DNA from 4 places in the Allobosea sp. 05T422_2 genome. Region 2 is predicted to be linked to each of the others. Evidence: riboswitches for the same ligand, from Rfam matches in the RefSeq annotation. Region 2 holds a riboswitch; each other region holds the start of a gene.
What was found. Region 2 has a riboswitch for cobalamin ahead of AC1DJT_RS21580 (TonB-dependent receptor plug domain-containing protein). Riboswitches for the same ligand answer to the same signal wherever they lie in the genome.
Positions count from the first base shown of each region.

Region 1: linked by a shared signal. The riboswitch ahead of AC1DJT_RS17665 (ABC transporter substrate-binding protein) and the one ahead of AC1DJT_RS21580 (TonB-dependent receptor plug domain-containing protein) in region 2 are both predicted to bind cobalamin.
Region 3: linked by a shared signal. The riboswitch ahead of metE (5-methyltetrahydropteroyltriglutamate--homocysteine S-methyltransferase) and the one ahead of AC1DJT_RS21580 (TonB-dependent receptor plug domain-containing protein) in region 2 are both predicted to bind cobalamin.
Region 4: linked by a shared signal. The riboswitch ahead of AC1DJT_RS00805 (CbtB domain-containing protein) and the one ahead of AC1DJT_RS21580 (TonB-dependent receptor plug domain-containing protein) in region 2 are both predicted to bind cobalamin.

Region 1 is NZ_JBFTLD010000096.1:2,550-6,755, forward strand. Features, by position in the region: gene AC1DJT_RS17655 (ribonucleoside-diphosphate reductase subunit alpha) at 1-609, shown strand, start outside; gene AC1DJT_RS17660 (ribonucleotide-diphosphate reductase subunit beta) at 735-1,862, shown strand; cobalamin riboswitch at 1,953-2,162, shown strand; gene AC1DJT_RS17665 (ABC transporter substrate-binding protein) at 2,439-3,467, shown strand; gene AC1DJT_RS17670 (FecCD family ABC transporter permease) at 3,476-4,206, shown strand, end outside.
Region 2 is NZ_JBFTLD010000135.1:11,584-15,789, forward strand. Features, by position in the region: gene AC1DJT_RS21570 (heavy metal translocating P-type ATPase) at 1-1,559, shown strand, start outside; gene ccoS (cbb3-type cytochrome oxidase assembly protein CcoS) at 1,556-1,732, shown strand; cobalamin riboswitch at 1,750-1,950, shown strand; gene AC1DJT_RS21580 (TonB-dependent receptor plug domain-containing protein) at 2,071-4,014, shown strand; gene AC1DJT_RS21585 (ABC transporter substrate-binding protein) at 4,035-4,206, shown strand, end outside.
Region 3 is NZ_JBFTLD010000245.1:4,160-8,365, forward strand. Features, by position in the region: gene AC1DJT_RS29020 (TonB-dependent hemoglobin/transferrin/lactoferrin family receptor) at 1-1,912, opposite strand, end outside; cobalamin riboswitch at 2,190-2,414, shown strand; gene metE (5-methyltetrahydropteroyltriglutamate--homocysteine S-methyltransferase) at 2,524-4,206, shown strand, end outside.
Region 4 is NZ_JBFTLD010000002.1:46,780-50,985, forward strand. Features, by position in the region: gene cobN (cobaltochelatase subunit CobN) at 1-101, opposite strand, end outside; gene cobW (cobalamin biosynthesis protein CobW) at 105-1,154, opposite strand; gene AC1DJT_RS00795 (DUF1636 family protein) at 1,159-1,548, opposite strand; gene AC1DJT_RS00800 (CbtA family protein) at 1,598-2,338, opposite strand; gene AC1DJT_RS00805 (CbtB domain-containing protein) at 2,351-2,581, opposite strand; cobalamin riboswitch at 2,569-2,751, opposite strand; gene cobU (bifunctional adenosylcobinamide kinase/adenosylcobinamide-phosphate guanylyltransferase) at 2,892-3,416, shown strand; gene cobO (cob(I)yrinic acid a,c-diamide adenosyltransferase) at 3,430-4,041, shown strand; gene cbiB (adenosylcobinamide-phosphate synthase CbiB) at 4,145-4,206, opposite strand, start outside.

The DNA of each region.
Region 1 (4,206 bases), on a different contig from region 2:
TGCATGGCGATCGCCCCTACCGCAACGATCTCCAACATCGTCGGTGTCTCGCAGTCGATCGAGCCGTCCTATAGCCAGCTCTACGTCAAGGCGAACATGTCGGGCGACTTCACGGTCGTGAATGCCGACCTCGTCCGCGATCTCAAGGCGCGCGATCTCTGGGACGAGGTCATGGTCTCGGACCTGAAATACTACGACGGAAAGGTCAGTCAGATCGACCGCGTCCCCGACGATCTCAAGGCGCTCTACGCAACCTCCTTCGAGATCGAGACAAGCTGGCTGATCCGCGCCGCCGCACGCCGTCAGAAATGGATCGACCAGGGCCAGTCGCTCAATCTCTACATGGCGCAGCCTTCCGGCAGGAAGCTCGACGAGGCCTATCGCCTCGCCTGGCGGCTCGGCCTGAAGACGACCTATTACCTGCGCGCGCTCTCGGCGACCCATGTCGAGAAGTCGACGCTGAAGGGCACTGACGGCAAGCTCAACGCGGTGTCGGCAACGGTCCCCGTCGCGTCCAAGCCGATCCTCGTCGACATCCCGCTCGACAATGGCATGGCCGTGCCGAACGCCTGCTCGATCGACGATCCGACCTGCGAAGCCTGCCAGTGAGGCGGCGGCGGCATCCACGCTCGCCTTCGCGGCGCGCATGGATGCCCGGCCCTGCCCGATAGCGAACGATACGGACGGCCGGGTCAGACCCGGCCATGACATTCAGACCCGATTGGATATTCATCATGCTCGACTGGTCAGACAGCAAGCCTGCCACCGCCCTCGATCTCAATCCGGCCGCGCCCGGCGGAACCTCTGCKGATGCCACCGGCCTCGGCGAGATCGATCGCTCCGGCGGCCGCGTCAGCGTCGACGAGAAGCGGATGATCAACTGCCGCGCCGATGTGAACCAGCTCCTGCCGCTCAAGTACAAATGGGCCTGGGAGAAATACCTCGCCGGCTGCAACAATCACTGGATGCCGACAGAGGTCTCGATGCAGGCCGATATCGCTCTGTGGAAGTCGAAGGACGGGCTGACCGAGGACGAGCGCCGCACGATCAAGCGCAATCTCGGCTTCTTCGCGGCCTCGGAAAGCCTCGTCGCCAACAACATCGTGCTCGCGATCTACCGTCATCTCACCAATCCGGAATGCCGGCAGTACCTGCTGCGCCAGGCTTTCGAGGAGGCGGTGCACACCCACACCTTCCAGTACATCGTCGAGAGTCTCGGCCTCGACGAGGGCGAACTCTTCAACATGTATCGCGAGGTGCCTTCGATCACCGACAAAGCGGCCTGGGCCCTGAAGCACACCCAGCATCTCGACGATCCCGATTTCGAGACCGGCACGCCCGAGGCCGATCAGGCCTTCCTGCGCGACCTCGTCGCCTTCTACGTGATCTTCGAGGGCATGTGGTTCTATACCGGCTTCGCCCAGATCCTGTCGCTCGGCCGACGCAACAAGATGGTCGGCATCGCCGAGCAGTACCAGTACATCCTGCGCGACGAGAGCATTCACCTGAATTTTGGCATCGACGTGATCAACCAGATCAAGATCGAAAACCCGCATCTCTGGACCAAGGCCTTCCAGGACGAGCTGCGCGGCATGATCCGCGACGCTGCCGAACTCGAGGCCGCCTATGGCCGGGACACCATGCCGCGCGGCTTCCTCGGCCTGAATGCTGCGCTCTGCGAGCAGTACATGCATTTCATCGCCAACCGCCGTTGCGCGCAGCTCGGCCTCGCGCCGGTCTTCGCGGAAACGGAAAACCCGTTCCCCTGGATGAGCGAGGCGATGGACCTGAAGAAGGAGAAGAACTTCTTCGAGACCCGCGTCATCGAATACCAGAACGGCGGCGCTCTGAGCTGGGAGTGAGCTGAGAAGGATGGAGCCGTCTCGCTGCAGGGCTCCATCAGCAGGCGGTGTGGTCGGTGCCTGCGGCTTGACGCCGCCTTGGGCCCCTCTATGGTCGGCCGCGATCAAGGTTCCTCGGGTCCAGGCCCGAAGCTAAGAGGGAATTCGGTGAGGCGCCCTGCGCCGAATCCGAGGCTGCCCCCGCAACTGTAAGCGGCGAGCTCTTCTCCCAACGTCCACTGGCGCTCTCACGCCGGGAAGGCCGGGCGAAGCCAGCGCTGACCCGCGAGCCAGGAGACCTGCCCTGATCGCAGAAGCGTCTTTCGGGCGGGGTGTCCGGGGGGATTTGCGTCGGCGGCAGGTCGTAGACCCGCACCCCCGAACCGATCCGCTCAAGCTCCCGGCTCGTCATCTCGGGGAGCGATGAATTCCATGTCCATGATGCCGAACCACGCGGTCGCAGCCGCGGCAGAGCGCTTGACGCAGACTCGTCGAGCAGTCTATCAAAATTGTAATATTGTTGCATTACAGGATCGGCCGTGCGAGGCCCTCGAGCCTCGCGACGCATGCCGTCGCTCGACGCTATCGGAGACTTCAATGCGCAGCGCCGCACGCCTTTCTTGCCTTTCGTTCGTCGCAGCCATCGGCATGTCGATGTCCGGAGCGGCCTTGGCCGCGCCGACGCAGTATCCGCTGACGCTMGAGAATTGCCGGGAGACGATAACGTTCAACCAGGCGCCAAAGCGCGTCGTGGCGGTCGGACAGACGCAGACCGAGATCCTCTACGCGCTCGGGCTCGGCGACAAGGTCGTGGGCACAGCCGTGTGGTTCAGCCCTGTCGCGAAGCCCTATGAGGCGGTCAACGCCAAGGTGAAGCGGCTTGCCGACAACGATCCGAGTTTCGAGGCCGTCGTCGCCCAGGAACCCGACCTCGTGACTGCGATGTTCGAATGGCATATCGGCCCCAACGGCATCGTCGGCAAGCGCGACCAGTTTGCGAAGCTGAAGGTGCCGACCTATGTCTCGCCCACCGACTGCGTCGGAAAGGACAATTCCGGGCCGGGCGACGGCGTCCGCACGCAGATGTTCACGATGGATCTCGTCTACCGCAATATTCGCGAGTTCGGGCAGATCTTCGACGTCTCCGATCGCGCCGAGGCGCTGGTCGCCGAATTGAAGGCCCGCGAGGACAAGGCGGTCGCTTCTGTGGCCGGTATCAAGCCGCAGGATGTCCCCGTCGTGGTCTGGTTCTCCAGCAAGGACATCAAGGGCGACGCCTTCCTGGCCGGCAAGAATGGCGTGCCTGCCTATATCCTGTCGAAGCTCGGCGCCCGGAACGTCATCACCACCAACGAGGAATGGCCGCTGGTCGGTTGGGAGACCGTCGCTTCCGCCAACCCTGCCGTCATCGTCGTGGTCAAGATGGATCGCCGGCGTTTCCCAGCAGATGACATCAATCTCAAGCTCGACTTCCTCAAGACCGACGCGGTTGCGAGCAAGCTCGACGCCAGTCGGCAGCAGCGGATCGTGATCATGGATGTCGGCGCGACCAGGGCCGGGCTTGATACGATCGACGGCATCGAGGCGCTGGCCAACGGCATCAAGAGCTTCGGCCTCACCAAGTGAGCCATGGAGTGGTTCGGCCCAACTGGTTGGCGAGGGGCGCAGTAGCGATCCTCGCCTTCGTCCTGCTGATACTCGCGATCGCGCTCGCCGTGACGATCGGCGAAATGTCGATCCCGCTTGCCACGGTCTTCAGGGCCCTGGGCAACGGGTTGTTCGATCTCGACTACCCCGTGAGCGCGATCCAGCAGGGCGTCATCTTCGACTACCGGTTGAGCCGGGCTGTGGTGGCGGCCCTCTGCGGAGGAGCGCTCGCGCTTTCGGGGGCAATCCTGCAGGCGCTGCTGCGCAATCCGCTCGCAGAGCCCTATATCCTCGGTATCTCGGCCGGAGCCTCGACGGGTGCGGTCGCGGTGATGATCCTGGGCTTCGGCGGTGCTGCGCTCAGCATATCTGGCGGTGCCTTCCTCGGCGCCATTGCTGCGCTCGTCATCGTTGCCTTGCTCGCCGCAGGGGCCGGTGGCGCGACCGACCGCGTGATCCTCGCAGGCGTCGCCGGATCGCAGCTGTTCAATGCGGCGACCGCGACGATCGTCACCACGCTGGCCAGTGCCGAACAGGCCCGCGGCGTGATGTTCTGGCTTCTCGGTAATTTCGGGGGGGTGCGCTGGCCCGATGTCTGGCTCGCTACGCCAGTGGCCTTCGCGGGCTTCGCTGTCTGCATCTTTCATACGAAGGCGCTCGATGCGTTCGCCTTCGGCGCGGATGCCGCGGCCGCGTTGGGCGTGGCGGTGACCCGCGT
Region 2 (4,206 bases):
ATCTCGACCAGCTGATGCGCCGCCGCACGCGCGACCTCGCTGGCAATCTTGCCGCGTTGAAGGCCGAAACCGCGACCCGGCTGATGCCGAATGGCGAGGCGATGGTGACGCCGATCGCGGCCATCGTGCCCGGCGACCGCGTCCTGATCCAGCCGGGCGAGCGCGTCAGTGTCGATGGCATCATCGAGACCGGCTCCTCCGAAATCGACCAGAGCCTCGTCACCGGTGAAACCCTGCCGCATGCCGTCATGGCCGGCGCGCAGGTCTATGCCGGCACCGTGAACCTCTCCGGGGCCCTGACCGTCAAGGTCGAAGCCGCAGCCAGCGGCACCCTGCTCGACGAGATCGATGCCCTGATGGCGCGCGCGGTCGAAAGCCGCTCCCGCTATGTCAAGCTTTCCGATCGGGCGGCAAGGGTCTACGCCCCTCTCGTCCACGCCACGGCGCTCGCGACCCTGCTGGGCTGGATGGCCTTCGGCCTGCCCTGGCCCGAAGCACTGATCATCGCCATCACCGTCCTGATCATCACCTGCCCCTGCGCGCTGGGGCTGGCGATTCCGGCCGTGCAGGTCGTTGCTGCGTCTGCCCTGTTCAAGCGCAAGGTCATGCTGAAACAGGGCGATGCGCTGGAGCGCCTGGCCGAAGCCGATGTCGCTGTCTTCGACAAGACCGGCACCCTCACCCTGCCGGACCCCGATCTGGTCAATGGCGCTGAGATCGATACCGCAACCTTGCAGGCGGCGGGCAGGCTGGCAGCCGCGAGCCGCCACCCTCTCGCCCGCGCCATCGCCCGTGCCGCCGGCCATCCTGCTCCTGCGAGCGATGTCAGCGAAAATCACGGCGCAGGCCTGAGCGCGATTGTGGATGGGATCGAGACCCGTCTCGGCAGCGTCGCTTATTGCGAGGCCGGGGCGGAAGCCGCCATCGTCGCCGCGCGCCATCCCTCAGCCTCCCTGATCGCCTGGCGCCATGGCACTGAATGCGCCATCTTCGCGGTCGATCAGAAGATCCGGCCGGAGACGCGCGACTGTATCGCCGCGCTACGCGGTCTCGGCCTCGAGATCCGCATTCTCTCCGGCGACCGAAGCGAAGCTGTCGCGCCGGTCGCCTCGGCCCTCGGTATCACGGAGGCCGAAGCCGGCCTGCGTCCCGACGAGAAGCTCAAGGCGCTCGACCGGCTCAGCGCCAAGGGGCGCAAGGTGCTGATGATCGGCGACGGGCTCAACGACGCTCCGGCCCTTGCCAAGGCCCATGTTTCGATCTCGCCGATCAGCGCGACCGACCTGGCGCAGGCCTCGGCCGACATTGTCTTCATCGGCGACAGCTTGATGCCGGTCGCCGACAGCCTGCGCATCGCCCGCAGGGCGCGCAACCTCATGCTGGAAAACCTCTGGTTTGCGGTGCTGTACAATGCCGTCGCGGTGCCGATTGCCGTCGCGGGCTTCGCGACGCCGCTCGTCGCAGCCGTCGCGATGTCGGGATCGTCACTGGTGGTCACGCTCAACGCGCTGCGCGCGGGACGCGGCCTGTCGCGGCAGAATACGGGAGTGGCGTCATGAATATCCTGGTGATCCTGTTCCCCCTGGCGCTCGGTCTCGGACTGCTGGGGTTGGCGGCCTTCTTCTGGTGCATGCGCACCGGCCAGTTCAGCGATCTCGAGGGACCGAGCTGGCGCATTTTGAGGGATGACGACCTGCGTTCGCCTGGGGACACCCGCACCAACGATCATTGACGCAGCGGCCGTTCCGGCCTTACCTCGCCAGCGACGGTTCCCTTAGGGGATCAAAAGGGAATGCGGTGCGGATGGTTCGCCATTCAATGCCGTGGCTGCCCCCGCAACTGTAAGCGGCGAGCCTTTCGCCACACGCCACTGGGGCCCTCGGACCTGGGAAGGCGGCGACAAGGCACCGACCCGCGAGCCAGGAGACCTGCCGTCAGCCGTGGTCACACGCGAACACGTTCGGACGGGGTGTTTCGATCGCTTGTTGAACTGCACGCTGGCTAAGGGCAGCGGACGGGGCCTCGCGTTCGCGGTGACGTGCCACAGACGTCAACGCCCGAGGTTCCATCGTGATCCGTCCTCCCAAGGTTGCCCGGCGCAGCCGGCTGCTCATCACCCTGCCGCTCCTTGTCTCCGCCGGCTCCCTCCCCCCCAGCCAGGCCTCCGCCCAGTCAGCCACCGAATCGATTGCCCTCGACGAAATCGTCGTCAGCGCGACGACGCGACCCACGCCAGCGCGCGAGATCGCCAATTCCGTGACCGTCATCACCGCGGGCGATATCGAGCGCGAGCAGCGCCGGACCCTGCCGCAGGCGCTCGCCGCCGTTCCCGGCCTCAATATCGTGCAGACCGGCGGGCCGGGCGGGCTGACCTCGGTCWTCATCCGCGGCACCAACTCCAACCACGTCAAGGTATTGATCGACGGCATCGAGGCCAACGACCCGTCGACCCCGAACCGCTCCTTCGATTTCGGCTCGATGCTGACCGACGACATCGAGCGCATCGAAGTGCTGCGCGGACCGCAAAGCGGCCTCTACGGCGCCAACGCGCTGGGCGGCGTCATCTCGATCACCACCAAGCGTGGCGAGGGTCCGCCGAAGCTCACGGCCCGAGCCGAGGCCGGCTCATACGGCACCTTCAACCAGTCGGTCGGCCTCAGCGGCGGCGATGACCGCTTCAACTACGCCCTCAGCATCGCCCATTTCAAATCGGATTCGACCCCGGTGACGCCTCCCGGGCTCGTGCCGTCGGGGCGCCGCGTCAACCCGAATTCCTACGACAATTGGACCTATTCGGCCCGGTTCGGCGTCGCGCTGTCCGATACGCTGTCGCTGAACTGGGTCGGCCGCTACACTGACGGCTACCTGCTCTTCACCGGCGATTCCGGCTTTCCGAGCACGCCCAGCAGCTTCCGCAGCAGCCAGGACTACAAGCAGGCCTTCACCCGCGGAGAGGTCGTCTGGGATCCGCTTGGTGGGCGCTTCGTCAATCGCTTCGGCCTGTCCTACAGCAATCAGGACCGCACCGGCCGCACGCCGAATGCGATTGGTATCCTCGGCCTGCCGACGGAGAATCTCGGCGAGCGCACCAAGGTCGACTGGCGCGGCGACCTTGAGTTGATGAAGGGGCAGACCCTGGTGATGGGTCTGCAATACGAGCGCGAACGGCTGGAAACCCGCGCGCTCACGGCATCCAACGGCAATACGGGCGCCTTTGCCGAACTCCAGTCGAATTTCGGCGACCGGCTCTTCATGGTCTCGAACATCCGCTACGACGATGACGAGACCTTTGGCGGCCACACGACCTACCGCTTCGCGCCAGCCTATATCGTGCCGGAAATCGAAACCAAGCTGAAGGGGAGCTATGGCACGGGGTTCAAGGCCCCGACCCTGAGCGAGCGTTTCAGCGATTCTCGCCCGGCCTTCAACTTCTTCGGCAATCCCAACCTGAAGCCGGAAGAAAGCCGCGGCTGGGATCTTGGCTTCGAGCAGCCTCTCCTCGATGACAAGGTCCGGTTCGGCGCCACCTATTTCCACAACGACATCGAGAACCTGATCGTCACCAACGTGGCGCGGAACTCCTATGCCAATATCGGCAAGGCCACGACCAAGGGGGTGGAGGCCTTTACCGCGCTCGAAATCTCGCCGCAGTTCAAGGTGCGGGCCGACTACACCTTCACCATCGCCAAGGACGACATCGCCCGGCAGGAACTGCTGCGCCGTCCCCGTCACAAGGCCAGCGTGACGGCGAGCTGGACCCCGGTTGACAAGCTCACCCTTTCGGCGACGCTGATCTATGTGGGTGAGCGCGTCGACGGAAACCGTGACTTCTCGATCTCGCGCATGCGGGCGCCGGGTGCGGCCATCGTCAATCTCGCCGCCGAGTACAAGGCGACGGACAGGCTCAGTGTCTTCGGCCGCATCGATAACCTGCTGGACAAGCGCTACGAGAACCCCGTCGGCTTCCTGGTGCCGGGTCTGAGCGCCTATGGCGGCCTGAAGGTAACGCTGTGAAGCCTTGGGCGGCCCGCGCGATGACTCGCGGCGCCGTTCTGGCGCTTYGCCTCTTGCTCGGTTTCGGCGGCCTGACGGCCGCCGAAACGCCGGCCAAGCCATCCCGCATCGTCTCGCTCAACATGTGCACGGACGAACTGGTGCTGCGGCTCGCCCAGCGCGAGCGCATCGCCTCGGTCACCTGGCTCTCGC
Region 3 (4,206 bases), on a different contig from region 2:
TGGTCAATGCGCCAGCATCGGCTTTTTGCGTGCCGTATTGGTAGCTCAACGCGACATTGGCGAGCCAGCGCTCGTGGAATTTCCACTCGGCCGATGCCTCGATACCGGAAATCTTGACGCTCGAGAGGTTGCGATAGGTCAGATCGGTCGAACCGAGGATCGGCGCGAAGTTCTGAATGAAGTCCTTGTAATCGGCATGGAAGACGCCGACCGAGAACCAGCCATTGTCGAAGCGGCCGCGGATGCCGGCTTCGTAGGACGTGACGCTCTCGGGCTTGAGATCCGGGTTCGGGATCAGGTTCTGGGTGCCCATCGGCAGCGACGTATAGAGCTGCTGCGCGGTCGGCATCTTGAAGCCCTGGGCGTAGCGGGCATAGAGTGAATAGGTCTCGTCGAGCTTGAAGATCGTGCCGACCTGCGGGATCAGCTTATGCGAGTCGATCTCGCGCGGAGCCTTGCCCGGCACGATGACGTAGCCTGGCCCAATGCTCGGGTCGATCTTGTAATTGGCGTAACGGACGCCCGGCGTGATCGTCCAGCGACCGTTTAGCAATTCGATTTCGTCCTGCAGATAGAAATCGTAGCGCGTCGTCGTCGCGTTGGCGAAGTTGAAGCCGCCTGCAATCGTCGTGGTGGTGACGCCGGTCGACATGTTCCGGACGTCGTCGCGACGCTCATAATCGGTCTTGGTGACGTCGCCCTGGAACCCGTAGGTCAGCCTGTGGAAGCTCGAGCCGAGCGCGAAGCTCGACTTGGCCTGGATGTCGAGCTGGGAGAATTGTTCGGAATAGTCGAGGAAGCCGCGGGTGAAACGCTGCTGGTTGTTGGTCTGCGTCTGGTAGCGATTATTGGTGACCTCACGCTTCTGTGGCGAGAACGATGCCTGCCAGCGGATCGAGTCGAGGAAGCTCGTGCCGACATCCCATTGATGCTCGAAGGCGATGCGCTGGCGTGACTTCACTTCATCTCGGATATAGGGTCCGTTGCGGAGACCAGACGCCAAGACATTGTAGTCCCAGAGCTGATTTACCTTTGAGCTGTTGTCGAAATACTCTCCGGTCAGCTTGAACGTATGGTCTGTCGTCGGCGAGAAGACGATCTTGCCGAAGGCGTTCCAAACCGTGCTGTCGAGCGGGTTCAGCGTGTCGCAGCCGAGATAGCGCAGGCTCGGCACGGGGCAGCCCCAGCGGCCGCCATCGGCCCGGGCACGGCTGAGTTTGGCCTCCTCCGCCGTCTTCTGGCTCAGGCCGACAATGGCCTCGAGGGCAGGGGTGAGCCTGAAGGCCGCAATGCCGGTCTTGGTGAAGGAGCGGTCGAAACTGTCATACCCGGCATCGAGACGTACGGCATACGGCTTGTCCTTGCCTTTCAGCAGGTCCTGGGGATCGAGCGTACGATAGGCGACGATGCCGCCCAGAGCATCGGCGCCCCAGAGCACGGAGCCCGGGCCACGCACGATCTCGACGCTCTTCAGGAAGGGCATCTCGACAAAGTTGCGATTGCCATCAGTGATGCGCTCGATCACACGCGATCCATCGACCTGCATCTGGACGCGGTTGCCGCCGACCCCCCGGATCGTGAAGCCATCGAGGTTGCCGAACGGGTCGGTGCCGCTGGTGAGGCGGTTGACGCTGACGCCCGGCTGGTAGCGGACGAGGTCCTGCARGTCGCGCGTCATGCGCTCGTCGAGTTCCTGCCGTGAGATAACGTTCACGACGCCGGGAACATCGAGAACCTGCTTTTCACCGCGTGTCGCCGTGACCGTAATCTGGTCGAGCGTGAACGCCGGTGACGCACTGCCGCCATCTGCGATCGCTTGAGAGTAACAAATCGTGCTTTGAAGGATTGTAAAAAGGAAAGTGGCTGAAAAATATAGTTTTGATTTGTTCTTCATTGGAAGACCCCAGTCCATTTGCGGGTGGATGTAGTCCGCTGGTACTAGGATTCGCAATTGTAAATTTGACACAGTGTTTTCTGATGTACTTTTGTAGTGAAGTACATGCAATCTATAATAGATATAGATTCTAATTATTCTACTTTAGCAATTGCGCGGGGAACTGCTTGCCCCGCATCGCCTGCGCGCGACCAGGGTACACCCCGCCGTCGGGGGCAGCGTCAGTCGGCGCAGATAGCGACATGGAGACATAAAGATGTCTTTATATTCCCATTGACTGCGGCGAGCATTTGGACCTAGGTTGGGGTGTCGTGGTTCTCTGGGTCTGTTTGCCCGGAGCTAAGAGGGAAGCCGGTGCGTCGAGGTCGCTATTGACCTGGGCAAGGCCGGCGCTGCCCCCGCAACTGTAAGCGGTGAGCCGCTGTCCAAGATGTGTCACTGAGGCCGGCAAGGTCTCGGGAAGGCCGGACAGCAGCGATGACCCGTGAGCCAGGAGACCTGCCTCGACGAACTGAACGTCCTCGGGCGGGGTGTCCCGGTGGAGCGCTTTGCGATTGCGCAGGCTCTTCGCCGGCGGAATCCTGGACGCGTCCGCTTTGGCCTTTGCTCCCAACTTCTGGGGTAAGCCTATGTCATCTTCACTTCCTGTCGCGACCCTTGGGACGCCGCGCATTGGTCCGCGCCGCGAACTCAAACTCGCTCTCGAAAGCTATTGGTCGGGCAAGTCGACCGAAAGGGACCTGCTCGACACCGCCGCCGCATTGCGCGCCGCCAACTGGGCCCGCCAGAAGGCACGCGGCGTCACCGTCATCCCGTCGAACGACTTTTCGTTCTACGATCAGGTGCTGGACATCAGCGTGATGGTCGGCGCGATTCCCGAGATCTATGGCTGGAAGGGTGGTCCGGTCGGGCTGGCGACCTATTTCGCCATGGCGCGAGGTGCGCAAAGCGAMACCGAGCCGCACACCTCCTGCGGCCATGCCCACCACGACCACGAGCATTCCCACGGCGCCCCGGCGCAGGAAATGACCAAGTGGTTCGACACCAACTACCACTACATGGTGCCCGAATTCGCGACCGGACAGCGCTTCGCACTGTCCTCGCTCAAGGCGGTCGACGAGTATCGTGAGGCCAAGTCACTCGGCTACGACACCCGCCCCGTTCTGCTTGGGCCGGTCACCTATCTGAAACTCGGCAAGAGCAAGGACGCCAGCCTCGATCCGCTCTCGCTGCTCGGCGAGTTGCTGCCGGTCTATATCGATGTGCTGCGCCGCCTTTCCGCCAATGGTGCCGAATGGGTCCAGATCGACGAGCCTTGTCTGGTGCTCGATCTCGACGAGGCCGCCCGCGACGCCCTGCGCCGGACCTATGCCACCATCGCCCATGCCTTGCCGCAGCTGAAGGTCATGCTGACGACCTATTTCGGTGGTCTCGGCGACAATCTCGACACGGCGGTCACGCTGCCTGTCGCAGGCCTTCATCTCGACCTCGTGCGCGCTCCCGCTCAGCTCGAGGAGGTGCTGGCCAAGGCACCGCGCGGGCTCGTGCTGTCGCTCGGCATGATCGATGGCCGCAACATCTGGCGGGCCAACCTGCCGGCGCTGCTCGGCCGGCTCGAGCCGGTGGTCGCCAGGCGCGGCACCGACCATGTCCAGATCGCGCCCTCCTGCTCGCTGCTGCACACGCCGATAGATCTCGATCTCGAAACCGATCTCGACTCCGACCTGAAGAGCTGGCTCGCCTTCTCCGTACAGAAGATGGGCGAACTCTCGGTGCTGGGCAAAGCCCTCGCGGGTGGCCGCGACAGCGTCAGGGATGCCCTGGACGCTTCGGCGGCCGCAGCGGCGGCCCGAAAGGCTTCGCCGAAAGTCCACGATGCCGCAGTGGCTGCGCGTGTCGCGGCGGTGACGCCCAGCATGACGGACCGCAAGAGCCCCTTCGCAGCCCGAGCGAAATTGCAGCGCGAACGCTTCAACCTGCCAGCCTTCCCGACGACAACGATCGGCTCCTTTCCGCAGACCGCCGAGGTCCGCAAGGCCCGCTCGGCTCATGCCAAGGGCCTGATKAGCGATGCCGACTATGAGCAATTCCTGCGTGAGGAGACGGAGCGCACGGTGCGCTGGCAGGAGGAGATTGGCCTCGACGTGCTCGTCCATGGCGAGTTCGAGCGCAACGACATGGTGCAGTATTTTGGCGAGCAGCTCGCCGGCTTCGCCTTCACCAAACATGGCTGGGTCCAGAGCTACGGCTCGCGCTGTGTGCGGCCGCCGATCCTGTTCGGCGACGTCTCGCGGCCGCAGCCGATGACGGTC
Region 4 (4,206 bases), on a different contig from region 2:
TCGGCGAAGGAGAGCACCAGCACATCCCCTGGCGGCAGGGCGAGATCGACGGCGTCTTCGCCGTCGTCAAGCCTGATCTCGCTTGAGGGGAGGAGGTGCATGGCTCAGCCCGCGAGGGCGGCCTCCACGGACTTGCGATCAAAGCCCTTCAGGCCAATCACCACGAGGCGACCATCCTTGGCTTCGCCGGCCGCCCAGGCGCGGTCGTAATGATGGCTGACCCGACGCCCGACACCCTGGACGACGAGCCGCATCGGCTTACCGGGAATCGCCGAAAAACCCTTCAGGCGCAGCACGCCCTCGGCCTCCGCGGCCCTGGCAACGCGGGCCGCCAGCTCCTCGGGCGATGTCGCCGCGGCGAGAGCGAAATCGAGGCTTTCGAAATCGTCGTGGTCGTGGTCCTCGGCGCTCTCATGGTGAGAGGGGCGTCCAGCGAGATCGGCCTCGGCAGCCGCGTTGAGGCCAATAATCAGGGCGGGCTCGACCTTGCCATGGGCCGTCTCGACGATCTTGATCGCCTTCGGCAGATGCGCGGCGATCTCGGCCTTGACGCGTTCGCGGCCGGCCGCATCGACGAGGTCGCTCTTGTTGAGCAGGATCAGGTCGGCGCAGAGGATCTGGTCCTCGAACACTTCTTCGAGCGGGTTGTCGTGCCCGACCGCGGCATCCTGCGCCGCCTGCGCAGCGAGAGCGGCGGGATCATCCGCGAACTGGCCATCCGCCACGGCCGGACCATCGACCACGGCGATGACACCATCGACCGTGACACGTGACCGAATGGCCGGCCAATTGAACGCGTTGACCAGCGGCTTCGGCAGGGCAAGCCCCGAGGTCTCGATCAGGATGTGTTCCGGCGGGTTCGGCCGGTCGAGCAGCTTTTCCAGCGCTGGCACGAAGTCGTCGGCGACGGTGCAGCAGATGCAGCCATTCGGCAGCTCGACGATGTCCTCCGCGGTGCAGCCGGAAATGCCGCAGCCGTCGATGAAGGAACCGTCGAAGCCGAGATCGCCGAACTCATTGACCAGCACGGCGATGCGCTTGCCCCCTGCATTCTCCAGCAGGTGCCGCACCAGTGTGGTCTTTCCGGCCCCGAGGAAGCCGGTGATGATCGTGCAGGGGATCTTGCCCAGCGAGCGGGCTTGGGGAGCGTTCATGATCTCATCCTTGTTGGCGCGCCGGGAGAGGCGGTACGCGCGCGACCACGCCCTTGCGGAACGAAGCGGGTCTTTCTTTCCAGGGAACGATACCGTTTGCGCTGGCTGCAAAGCTTGCAGCTGCGTCAACGATTTCGGCGATATGGGTGTCTGCGTCGAGATCGCCGATCAGATAGGTCCATTTGCCGTCGGCCGCCAAGGCGACGGTGCAGGGGCGATTGCAGACCGCGAGGCAGTCYACGGGTTCGACCGGAAGCGTCCCGCCGTCGCGCGCGATGCGTTCGCGCAGCGCCTCGGCAAAACCCAGTCCGGGCTGGTCGTAACCCTCCGGCAGGTCCGCCCGCGCGCGCCGGCAGGCGACGCAGACGAAAATGGTGACATCGCCTTCGGGCATAGGCCGGTTCCTTTGCTTCCGGCGCGATCCCGGGGGATCGCGCTCAGCGTCAGGCCTTGGCCGGGGCTGCGGCACGGCGCGTCGCCCAGGGCCAGAGCACGCCGACGGCAAAGCCGGTAGCGAGCCAGAGGGCAGCCTGGAGCGCGAGCGAGAGCGCGGCGAAATGCGCTGCGATTTCGGCCGGGACCTTGCTCTCCGGGGCGGCGGGATGTGGTGCGCCGATCAGATGCGGGACGAGCATGGCAAGCACGGCAAGTGCCCGCAGCCAGCTCGCCTCCGTCCGCAGGAAGACCCAGAGGCCGCCGGCGGTGACGAGCGCGGTGGCGATCCACCAGGTCTGGCGGTGGAGCAGTTCGGCTGACGCGCTGCCGGGCAATTCCGGTGCGAGCCCGGTCGCCGGCACGAGGCCGAAGGCCAGGAAGCCGCAAGCCGCCCAGATCAGTGCGGTCCGTTCAGTGATGGCATCGCCCGCTGCGATCATGCCGCCGAGCAGCAGGGCGGCAAAGCCGATCGCGGTCGCAATGGTGACGATGGTGGTGAAGGCCGTGCGCTGCAAGCCGTCCTGTGGCTTCCACTCGGCGTGGTCGGCTGCGTCGGCGCCGCCATGGGCAAGGACGATCCTGGCATCGCCGGTGAAGCTGGCGTGCTGAAGCTCGGCTGCGCGCAACGCCGTCTCAAAGGTTTCCGCCTTGAGGATCAGCGGCGTGGTGGTGACATGCTGGAGTGCTGCGACCAGGAGCCCAGCAAGAAGCCCGGCCAGAAGACTGACCGTGAGAACACGATTGACCATGTTGCCTTTCCCTCAGTGGCAGGGAAAGGCGAGGGTGTGGCGCGTGTCGTGGGCTGCGTTGTGAACGCTGGTCGAATGGGCGAAGCCGACGGTGAAGATCAGGGCTGCGCCGAGTGCCAGGGCAGCTGCGACAGCCTTGACGCGCTCGGATGCGCTGGCCTGGGTGGTGATCGAAGCCGTATTCGTCGTCATCTCGGTCTCCTTGGCCACCCCGCCGGCAGCCCGCTGGATTGCATCACTCATCGACGGCAGGTCTCCTGGCTCGCGGGTCCGGATCTCTCGCCGCCTTCCCGGGACAATCCCAGTGGCCGATGGCGCGAAACTCGCCGCTTACAGTTGCGGGGGCAGCCGCGGTATCGCACCGCGTTCCCTTTTCACCTCCTTGCAGAGGCACCGTCGGGGATGATCATTAGCCATCTGCACGGTGCTGTGCAATGCAGCGATCGTGATTGCGAGCGCAGTGAAGCGATGTGATCTCTGATGGCCTGTCCCGGCTTGTTTCGCTTCGCTCGCCAGGTCCGTTCCTTAGGCTGATCTTCCCTGGGTTGAGATTTTGGCAGTGGCAGCGATCCTTTCCCCTCTTACCCTCGTTCTGGGCGGCGCCCGCTCCGGCAAGAGCCGCCATGCCGAGGCCCTGATCGAGATGGTGCCGGCGCCCTGGATCTATCTCGCCACGGCGCAGGCCTATGACGATGAGATGCGCGCCCGGATTGCCGAGCACCGCGCCCGCCGGTCGCAGGATTGGATGACCATCGATGCGCCGCTGGCCCTGGCGCAGGCGATCCGCGCGGTTCCCGCGGGGCAACCTGCCCTGGTGGACTGCCTGACGCTCTGGCTGACCAACGTGATACTGGCAGAGCAGGATGTGGCGGCTGCAAGCCGGGAACTGGTCGAGGCCTGCGTTTCGGCACGTGGCCCGGTGGTCCTGGTTTCCAACGAGGTCGGGCTCGGTATCGTGCCCGAGAATGCGCTCGCCCGACGGTTCCGCGACGAGGCGGGGCGGTTGCACCAGATGCTTGCGGCGCGGGCCGACCGGGTGATCTTCATGGTCGCCGGTCTGCCGATGCAGGTGAAATGAGCAGGAGGTTCCGATGACGATCGATGCTGACGAGGCCGCCCGCCACAAGGCCAAGATGGAAAAGCGCAAGGCGGTGCAGGATGCCGAGGTCGCCGCCAAGACGATCGAAAAGGGACTCCTGATCGTCAATACGGGGCCAGGCAAGGGCAAGTCGACCGCCGCCTTCGGATTGATCCTGCGGGCTCTCGGCCATGACTGGCGCGTCGGGGTGGTGCAGTTCATCAAGGGCGCCTGGGCGACAGGTGAACGCAAGGCGCTCGACGCCTTCGGCGATCGCATCGTCTGGCACACGATGGGCGAAGGCTTCACCTGGGAAACGCAGGACAAGGCCCGCGACATCGCTGCCGCCGGGCGCGCCTTCGCCAAGGCCAAGGCGTTGATGGACGATCCGGAGATACGCCTGCTCGTGCTCGACGAACTCAATATCGCGCTGCGCTACGACTATCTGCCGCTGGCGGAGGTGGTCGAGACATTGGCGAGCCGGCGCCCTGATCTGCACATCGTCGTCACCGGCCGCAATGCCAAGCCCGAGTTGATCGCCGTCGCAGACCTCGTCACCGAGATGACGGTGGTCAAGCATCACTTCGCGGCGGGCGTGAAGGCACAGGCCGGGATCGAGTTCTGAGGCCAGGGCATCGACCCGAAACGTGGATCGCAGCTTTCGGGAAAGTCGAAGCAAACACAGAAGGTGAGATCGTCGTTCCCGATGCGATGCCCGGTCCGATGAACTAGAGGGCGAGCGCGGTGACGGCCCCCGCAACGGCGAGCCCCCACAGCAGCAGACACGCCC